Regions from separate parts of the Paraburkholderia sp. USG1 genome, predicted to be linked through region 1. Evidence: riboswitches for the same ligand, from Rfam matches in the RefSeq annotation. Region 1 holds a riboswitch; each other region holds the start of a gene.
The links. Region 1 has a riboswitch for cobalamin ahead of cobA (uroporphyrinogen-III C-methyltransferase). Riboswitches for the same ligand answer to the same signal wherever they lie in the genome.
Positions count from the first base shown of each region.

Region 2: linked by a shared signal. The riboswitch ahead of NE850_RS28480 (TonB-dependent receptor domain-containing protein) and the one ahead of cobA (uroporphyrinogen-III C-methyltransferase) in region 1 are both predicted to bind cobalamin.
Region 3: linked by a shared signal. The riboswitch ahead of cobG (precorrin-3B synthase) and the one ahead of cobA (uroporphyrinogen-III C-methyltransferase) in region 1 are both predicted to bind cobalamin.

Region 1 is NZ_JAMWXW010000032.1:94,931-98,202, forward strand. Features, by position in the region: gene cobO (cob(I)yrinic acid a,c-diamide adenosyltransferase) at 1-261, opposite strand, end outside; gene NE850_RS31905 (cobalamin biosynthesis protein) at 258-716, opposite strand; gene cobA (uroporphyrinogen-III C-methyltransferase) at 713-1,483, opposite strand; cobalamin riboswitch at 1,719-1,972, opposite strand; cobalamin riboswitch at 2,040-2,321, shown strand; gene cobW (cobalamin biosynthesis protein CobW) at 2,514-3,272, shown strand, end outside.
Region 2 is NZ_JAMWXW010000026.1:12,289-15,560, forward strand. Features, by position in the region: gene NE850_RS28460 (EVE domain-containing protein) at 1-134, opposite strand, end outside; RNA gene ssrS (6S RNA) at 252-433, opposite strand; gene NE850_RS28470 (cell division protein ZapA) at 568-882, opposite strand; gene NE850_RS28475 (ATPase) at 879-1,241, opposite strand; cobalamin riboswitch at 1,450-1,707, shown strand; gene NE850_RS28480 (TonB-dependent receptor domain-containing protein) at 1,798-3,272, shown strand, end outside.
Region 3 is NZ_JAMWXW010000038.1:44,340-47,611, forward strand. Features, by position in the region: gene cbiE (precorrin-6y C5,15-methyltransferase (decarboxylating) subunit CbiE) at 1-958, opposite strand, end outside; cobalamin riboswitch at 1,043-1,222, shown strand; gene cobG (precorrin-3B synthase) at 1,275-2,756, shown strand; gene NE850_RS34465 (precorrin-8X methylmutase) at 2,749-3,272, shown strand, end outside.

The DNA of each region.
Region 1 (3,272 bases):
GAAATCGCAGTTGGCGATCGCGCCGAGAAAGTCGCGCTCTGACGTGTGCAGCGCGCCCTTGATGAACTGCACGACGCCGAGGCGCATGCCGTGACCCAGCACGCGCACGGCCATGCCGAACGCGGCGGTGGTTTTGCCCTTGCCCGTGCCGGTATTGACGATCAGCAGACCTTTTTCGACCGTGGCGTTGGCCTGCTTTTTCTCATGGCCCTCGCGTCGGCGCTCGGTCATGCGTTGATGCGATTCGGGATCGGTCTTCATGGCAGGTTCTGTTCCTGAGTGTCGTTGTTAGGGTGGTCGCGTTCAGCGTGGGCGGCGCTCGAGGCGATCGCCACGGTAACGCCGGCATGGACGGTTTTGCGCACGAGAAGCCGTGCTCGATGCGCATGAAAAGCGGCGGTTTCGCCGCGTCTGGTCGTTGCTGCAAGCAAGGCGCACGGCTCGCAGACGCCGTCCACGCCGAGATGCTCGCGCACCGCGCTTGACGGCTCCGCTATGGGCAGCGCCGCGATCTGCTCACTGCTGAAGAATGTCAGCGGCAGTGCATGGCGAGCGCAGAATTCGAGCAGGCCGGCTTCGTGGGCTTTGGTATCGATCGAGGCCACGGTGGCGATTTCGTCGAAGGAATGCGGGCCGAGCGCGGCGCGCACCGCTGCTTCGATCTGCCCAGCCGCGCTGTGCAAGCGACAACCAATGCCTACGCTCAGCGTTTTCATGGTACGTCTCCGTTCGCCGGCAACGTTGCAGTCTTGGCATACGCAGCGTCGCGCGCCAACGCGAGCGACGCCACACCGCCAATTACCACGATCGCCGGCGAGCCGAGTCCCGCACGCGAGACGCGCCCGGCAAACTCACCGAGCCGCGCGAGCACATGGCGTTGCTCGGGACGGGTCGCCGATTCGATCGCCGCGCACGGCATTTCGGCGCTCATGCCGGCCGCGAGCAACGCGTCGACGATTTCGCTCAGGCGCCGCATGCCCATGTAGATCACGAGTGTCATGCGCGTGGCCGCCAGCGCGGCCCAGTCCGGCTCAGCGCTGCCCGCGCCGTGCCCGGTGACGAACACCACGCCTTGCGCGTGGTCGCGATGCGTGACCGGAATGCCGATTGCCGCAGGTGCCGCGATTCCCGCCGTAATGCCGTTGATGACTTCCACCTCGATGCCCGCCGCATGCAGCGCCTGCTGTTCTTCGCCGCCCCGGCCGAACACGAACGGATCGCCGCCTTTCAGGCGCGCGACGCTGCGCCCGGCCCGCACGTGCTCGAGCAATTGCGCGACGATGCCTTCCTGCGGTGTGGACGGATGTCCGCCGCGTTTGCCGACATGGACGACGCGTGCGTCGGCGCGCGCGAACTGGAGTACGTCGGGATTCACCAGATCGTCGACCAGCACTACATCGGCTTGTGCCAATGCACGGGTGGCCTTGAGCGTCATGAGTTCGACGTCGCCGGGACCGGCGCCGATCAGCCAGGCGCGGGTCATCGCGACGTGCATGGCGGGCGCCATGTAGTGACGAGCGGATCAGGGGCAGGCGCGAACGAGCACCGGAGAGCGGACTTTTGGGGCATGCACTGCTACGGATTCAGGCACGGCGCAATGCGCGGCTCGCAACGGTTCCTCCGGGAACCCGCATACGGACGCACCACGTCGTGCTTCAGCGCCTTCACATCCGTCCCTCGCGGATTCCGGCGGCCGGCGGCGCGATGTTGCCCTGAGGTTCGCCGCCTCCGCGTCTGGCCGGTATCCGGGCTGGCGGCCTCATGCGCTTTGCCTTCCCGTCCGCATTCGCTGGAATGTGCAGGACAGTGGCATCGAAAAAAACGCATGCGCGGCGCAAGACAACTCAACATTGCGCCGCAGGTCGCTTACCGTTGCGGGGACAGCACAGGTTGAGCGCATGAAGCGCGGCCTGTTTCCCGTTTAACTGCACACGCGAATGCATGTGCGGGCACCAAACGCGCGCATACGATAGCACATGGCGTCCCGTCCGATAAGCGCTTGCGGCCGGCGTTTTCTTGACTGCCGCGGGCTGCGGGCCTACACTCGCACGCACTTTGGTGCTCGCATGCGCGCTCGTGCGCATGCAGTTAAACGGGAAACAGGGTGCCCGCCTGTCATGGAACGGGTCAACCTGTGCTGCCCCCGCAACGGTAAGCGAAATGTGGTGCTAAGGTCAGTTCTTTAGCGCCGCGGAGCCGGCTTCGATGTCCACGCGCAAGGCCGCGTAGACATATCACCACTGGGCGAGAAATCACTCGCCCGGGAAGGGGAAGCGGCGCTTTCGCCAGCCCGGATACCGGCCAGATACGAAGGACGAACACCGCGGGGATGCGGTAGCGCGTTCATGACCTCACTTCCGCTTTCTGTTTTTGTTGTCGCGGCAACCCGTCGTTCGTCCCCGTGTTGTGTTGTCGTCCTGGCTCGCTGGACTTACGCGCCGTTTACCCGGCTCATGCGGACAGACACACAAACGCCCGGCGTGCACGTGCAACTCCTACGGATGGACCTCACGATGCAAACTCAAATGCGCAAGATCCCCGTCACCATCGTCACAGGCTTTCTCGGCAGCGGCAAGACCACGCTGCTGCGGCATATTCTTCAGCATGCGGGCGGCAAGCGCATTGCGGTGATCGTCAACGAGTTCGGCGAGCTGGGCATCGACGGGGAAATTCTCAAGGGTTGCGGAATCGGTTGCGATGAAAACGGCGTCGAAACCGAAGGCCAGTTGTATGAACTGGCAAACGGGTGTTTGTGCTGCACCGTGCAGGAAGAGTTTTTTCCGGTGATGGAGAAACTGGTCGAGCGCCGCGATCAGATCGATCACGTGCTGATCGAAACGTCGGGTCTCGCGTTGCCGAAGCCGCTGGTGCAGGCGTTCAACTGGCCGCAGATCAAGAACAGTTTTACCGTGGACGCCGTGGTCACCGTGGTGGACGGACCGGCTGCGGCGAGCGGCCAGTTCGCCGACAATCCGCTTGCCGTGGATGCGCAACGCAAGGCCGATCCGAATCTCGATCACGAATCGCCGTTGCACGAGTTGTTCGAGGATCAGTTGTCCGCCGCCGATCTGGTGATTCTGAACAAAACGGATTTGCTCGACGACGCGCAGCAAAGCGCGGTCGAACTTTCGATCCGGGAAGAAATTCCGCCGCAAGTGAAGATCGTGCGCGCGCAGATGGGCCAGCTCGATCTGCACGCGTTGCTGGGCCTCGAAGCGGCTTCGGAAGATACGATCCACCTGCGCCACGATCACCACGGTTCCGCCGAGGAC
Region 2 (3,272 bases), on a different contig from region 1:
TGCATCATGTCGCGCATGAAATTGCGCGCCTGATAGTTGCGCACGCCGGTCCACGGCAACGTGCGATGCGGTGCGTTGGCGAGATGGTCGATGCTTGCTTCGTCCGGTTCGGACTTCATTAGCCAGTAGCGCATGAATCGAATTGAACGTAATTGAACGTTAAGGGTTTGAAGACGCGGAAGAAATCGGCGTACAAAAAACAGCGCACAAAGAAAAACGGCACCGAACCGAAGTCCGATGCCGTTCTAAATAAGGTCCCCGCCTTAGCCGCTAGGCCGGCATCCTGAACCGGGGGTTCAGAATTGGTCGCAGTTAGCAACACTTCGGGTACATCAGACAGAGTGACGCGCACACCCGTGCTACAAATTTCCGCAACCGTGCACATGGCATTGGTTCAAGGAATATATGACCTTGGCGAACCAGGCAGGGAAGCTAAACCGATGAAGCTAAATCACGAAAACTACCGATTGAACTCAAACGTTTGCAGAATCTTGCACGCCTTGTGCTCACGCACTCCGTTTGAATCCGCCGCCGATCTCAGGACCGGCCGCACTATAACACTGCTATTTACTGCATGCTGTACTGCTGAATCACAGTACCCAACTGTTCGTTCATTTGATGCATTGTACGCCGGATTTCCTCAGCAGGAAATGCTTCTCCGTGTCTCACGCTCGATTGCAGCTTAAGCAGTTCCGATGCCAGCGACAGCGCGGCCATGACAGCAATGCGATCCGTACCGCGCACGTTGCTGCTATTGCGGATCTTCGACATTTCGGCGTCGACGCGTGCAACCGCTTCAAGCAGCGCGCCTTCCGTTTCCGGCGAGCAGGCGAGGCGATAGGGCACGCCGAGAATCGATACTTCGATCTGCTTGGTGGTCATGCATTTTCTCCGTGGCGGGTCGCGTCGCTCTCGGCACCGGCTGCGACTTCATGCTGAGCGGGTTCGAGCAGATCGAGCTGGTTGTCCGGCTCGCTGTGCGCGCGGGCACGCGGCAACTTTTCGAGGATCGCATTCAGGCGCACCTGGGCGTCGTCGATCTTCGCCGACAGCGCGTCGCGTTCCGCCTGCAGCGCATTGCGTTCCTCGCGCAGCATTGCAAGTTCCGTGCGTGTAGCTTCGACGTCAGCACGCGATTGGGCGAGCTGCTCTTCGAGCGCGACTCGCGCTTCATTGTGGCGCTGGCTGATCGCGATCAGCTTGCCGATATTCTGTGAAAGTGTTTCGAGTTCGGTGAGCATGTGCTGCGTCCTCTAAAGACATCGCATTTTAGCGCGGAATGTCGCAGGTTCCGACAATTGTCTCGTTTCGAGACGTAACAACATCGCTTTGTGCAGGCTTTTTATCGACCATACGATGAAAAAGTACTCGTGCGTCGGACAATAACCTGCACTTGTCAGAACAGCGCGCCCGCGTGCCCTCGTTCTTGACGGACCCCGAGGCCGCTCCTACACTGGCCGCACTCTTGGTGCCCGCATGCGCTTTTCAACGGCGCACGCAGTTAAACGGGAAGCAGGGCGCGCCATTCGCCAGAACGCGCCAACCTGCGCTGCCCCCGCAACGGTAAGCGACCGCATTCGTCATGCAAGTCGATCCTGATCGCGCGTTGGAAGTTCAACTCGCGAGTGTGCCACTGCGCGTCACGCGTGGGAAGGCGGGATCGAGATGTCGCCAGCCCGGATACCGGCCAGAGGGAGAGGCACGTCACGCGCGAAAATGTTAAATACGCTGGCGCCTCGTTACGCATCGGCCTGCGGGGAAGCGGGCCGCGCACGCTACCCACAGGATCCTCGTCCCATGCTGTCTCCCGTCGCTCGTGCGGTGTTGCTTGCCTTCGCGAGCCTGCCGATCGTTGTGCATGCGCAAGCTGCTTCTTCGTCCTCTTCTTCATCTGCCGCGGATTCATCGGCCACGGTGTTGTCCCCGGTGGTCGTTACGGCGGAGCGCGGGCCGCAAGCGCTGGCCGACACGATCCCGCAGACCGCATTGTTCGACCAGCAGGATATCGCCGACACCACCGCGACCGATTTGCCGGGCCTCCTGCAACTCGCGCCCGGCGCGCAAATCTCGCGTACAGGTGGCCCCGGTTCGACGACGAGCCTCTTCCTGCGCGGCGCGTCGTCGACGCAATCGCTGCTGCTGATCGACGGCGTGCGCGTCGATTCAGTGGGCCTGGGTTCGGCGCAACTCGCACAGATTCCGCTCGACCAGATCGATCACGTCGAGGTGGTGAACGGCAACGTGTCGGCGTTGTACGGGTCCGGTGCGATCGGCGGCGTGGTCCAGGTGTTCACGAAAGAAGGCGGCGACCATCCGCCGCGTTTCAATTTTTCGCTGGGCTACGGCAGCTATCACACGCAGACGCAGCAGGCGGGCGTGAACGGCGCATTGGATAAAGACGGCAATACGACCTTCAGCATTTCGCTCGCGAGGTCGAAGGACGACGGCTTCTCGTCGCTCAATCCGCGTGAGGCGCCCGCCGCCAATCCGAATGCGAACGGCTATCTGAACGAAAGCATCTCGGCTTCGCTGCGCCACAAGTTCAACGACAGATGGGATGCCGGCGCGAGCTACTTCCAGTCGAACGGCAACAACAGCTACGACAACGCGTACGGCGTGCCGACCGAGCTGAACAACCTGTATAGCAAAGTGCGCCAGGTCTCGGTGTTCGCCAACGGCAAGCTCACCGACTGGTGGACGACGCACTTCATCGTCTCCGAAGGCGACGACCGCAGCGTGTCGAACACCAACGGTGTCTATAACGGCCGCTTCGATACCGACAATCGCCAGTACACATGGCAGAACGATTTCGCGCTGGCCGCGCAGCAGAAGTTGCAGGTCGGCTACGAGCATCTCGATCAGAGCCTCGACTCGGATACGTTCGCGGCGCCCGACCGGCATGTGGATTCGGGCTTCGTCGGCTATACGGGGCGCTTTGGGCGCAGCCAGATTCAGGCCAACGTGCGGCGCGACCAGTATTCCGATTTCGGCGGAGCGAACAGTTACTATCTCGGCTACGGCTTCGACATCACCGGCCATTGGAAGGTGAGCGCAAGCTACTCGGATTCGTTTCGCGCGCCGAGCTTCGACGATCTGTACTATCCGCTCAGCGGCAATCCGTCGATCCAGCCGGAGCGCAGCCATTCGATCGAAGCCGCGCTGCAGTACGCGTCGAATGCGCTCGGCGTGATGCGTCTCACCGCATTCCAGACGCGCTATTCGAATCTGATCGACTACGAGCAGGTGACGCCCGGTATTTATCTAGCCGAGAA
Region 3 (3,272 bases), on a different contig from region 1:
CCGCATCCGGCACCGGCAACCCCTGCAGCGCAGCCGGCGCGCGGCCCGCGACCAGTTGCAGACCCGGCACACCCAACGCATCGCGATTGTGTTCGATGAAACGCTGACGCTCGGCGTGTCCTTCAATAGCGATCGCGCGGCAAGTCGGATGCGCGCGCATCCACTCGATGCCGATCGAGCCGCTGCCCGCGCCCACGTCCCACAGCAGTTCGCCGGGCGCCGGCGCGAGGCGCGCAAGCGTGATCGCGCGCACATCGCGTTTGGTCAGCTGGCCGTCGTGGCGAAAGGCGTCGTCGGGCAAACCGCAGGTCAGCGGCAAACGTGGCGCGCCTTCGGTGGCGCGGCAATCGAGGGCGACCAGATTCAGCGCGGCCACCTCACCCGCCGACCACTGATCCGCGCGGCCGTCGATGCGCCGCTCCAACTCGCCGCCCAGATGTTCCAGCACGCTCATGCGGGTCGCTCCGAATCCGCGTGCGTTCAGCAATTCCGCGAGCGCCGCGGGCGTGTGCCCGTCCGCGCTCAACACGAACACGCGCGCGCCGTCGTGCAGATGCGCGTTCAGCGTGGGCAACGGGCGGCCCACCAGCGACACCGTCGCGACGTCCTGCAACGGCCAGCCGAGGCGCGCGGCCGCCAGCGACAACGACGACGGCGCGGGCAGCACCCGCAACTCTCCCGCCGGCAATTGCCGCGCGAGCGTCGCGCCCACGCCGAACAGCATCGGGTCGCCGCTCGCCAGCACGCACACCGCGCCGTTGCGCTCGGCCAGCAAAGGCGCAAGATCGAACGGACGCGGCCACGCGGCACGGCGCGCGGCGAGCCGCGCGGGCAACATCGCCAGATGGCGTTCGCCACCGTACACCACCGATGCTTCCAGCAAAGCACGCCGCGCGCGCCGCCCCAAGCCGGCGAAGCCGTCGTCGCCAATGCCCACCACCGTCAGCCAGGCCGGCATGCATCCATCCTCATTCTGTGTCTTCAAATAATGCGCTGTGCCGCGCCGATCAAAGCGCCCAGCCTCGTTGTGCTGTTCGAAAAAAGGCATAATACAGCCGCCGGTGCCCTTCGGGGCCGAAGAGGGAACACAGTGCCACTGTGGCTGCCCCCGCAACTGTATGCAGCGAGTCCGCCTGCGCTTCACGCCACTGGTTCGACCGGGAAGGCCGCAGCGGACCATGACCTGCCAGCCAGGAGACCTGCCGGCGAGACTGTTCGTGCCAGCCTACATCGGGCGGGGTGTACCGATGCCGCAGCCATGCCCGCCTCACGGCATGCTCGGGCCGTCGCGCGACGCTAAACCGGTGTCCGTCTTGAATCAAGCAACGCCCTCCACCGTTTTGTCCGACGCGGCCCCAACGCCGCGGCCTTCGGCGTGTCCGGGGCTGCTGCGCATCGTCGCCGCGCGCGACGGCGGGATTTGCCGCATCAAACTGCCCGGCGGTGAGTTGAGCACGGCGCAGGCGCGGGCAATCGCCGAGGCCAGCGCACGGCATGCGGCCGGGGTGATCGAGCTGACCAATCGTGCGAATGTGCAGGTGCGCGGGGTGAAGCGTGGCGAGGAAGCGGCGTTGATCGCGGCGCTCGTCGGTGCCGGTCTCGGGCCGACGTCGATCGCAGCCGACGACGTGCGCAACGTGATGATCAGCCCTGCCGCCGGACGCGATCCGTCCGCCCTGCTCGACACCCGCCCGCTGTGCGCCGCTCTACTCGCGATGCTGCAAAGCGAAGCGCGTTTCGCGGCGCTATCGCCGAAATTCGCACTGCTGCTGGACGGCGGCGAACGGCTCGCGAGAGTAGATCATCCGCACGATCTCTGGCTGGCGGCGTCGCGAGAAGCGGACGGCGTGCGCTTCGTATTCGGCCTGGCAGGTTGTCCGCCTGCGAGTGCGAGTGCGGCTGCGTTTGCCGGCTCGCCAACGCAAAGCGAGTGCATCACGACGGCAGAGTCCCACGCAAACGGCACAGGCCCGTTAGCCGCGATACTCCCCTCGCAAGCTCCGGCTCTGGTACGCGCACTGCTGCTCACGTTCCTCGACCTCGCCGCAGCGGACGCCACACGCATGCGTCATCTGCTAACCCTGCATTCCGCCGACACCCTATTGCATCACGCTCAACAGTATGTCGATTTCCCGCTGACGCGAAACGTGTCGCCAGCCAACTGGCATCGCAGCACGCCAGCCGACGCCGGCCTGCGCCTCGGCGCTCACGCTCAACGTCAACCGGGAACCTGGCACGTAGGCGGCCAACCCGCTTCAGGCCGCCTCGACGCCGACACCCTGCACGCCCTCGCCGCGCTTTCGCAGCAGCACGGCGACGGCACGCTGCGCGTCACACCGTGGCAAAGCGTGCTGCTGCCCGATATCGCAACGCACGCCGTCCCGCCTGTGCTGTCCAGCCTGAACGCGCTCGATCTCGCCTGCGATTCCGCGCAAGCCATCACCCGTCTGATCGCGTGCGCGGGATCGAGCGGCTGCGCGAAAAGCCTCGCCGACACCAAGACCGACGCGCTGCGCCTCGCCCGACGCCTGCCGGCCGGCGTCGACGTGCATCTGAGCGGCTGCGCGCGTTCGTGCGCCGCCGCCCATTGCGCGCCGTACACGCTGCTGGCCGCGGCGCCCGGCCTCTACGACCTTTATCGACGCGATCGACACGACCGCCGGCCCGGCTTCGGCGAATGCGTCGCGCGCCAACTGACGATCGACCAGGCTGCCGACATGCTCGACCGCCTGGTCCGGAGTAACACCAATGCTTGATTACATTCGCGACGGTCAGGAGATCTATCGCCAATCTTTCGCGACGATCCGCGCGGAAGCCGACCTGTCGCGCATTCCCGCCGACCTCGAAAAACTCGCGGTGCGCGTGATCCACGCGTGCGGCATGGTCGATGTGGTCGACGATCTGCGGTTCTCCGAAGGCGCGGGCGCGGCCGGCCGCTCGGCGCTCGCGCAAGGTGCGCCGATCCTATGCGATGCCGGCATGGTCGCGCAGGGCATCACGCGTGCCCGGCTGCCGGCGAACAACGAAGTCATCTGCACGCTCGCGCATCGGGACGTGCCGTCGCTCGCGCGCGAACTCGGCAATACGCGCTCCGCGGCCGCGCTCGAATTGTGGCGGCCGCATCTGGCGGGCAGCGTCGTCGTGATCGGCAATGCGCCGACCGCACTGTTTCATCTCCTCGATATGCTGGACGCCGGTGCGCCCAAGCCGGCGTTGATACTCGGCTTTCCCGTGGGCTTTGTCGGCGCCGCCGAATCGAAAGCCATGCTTGC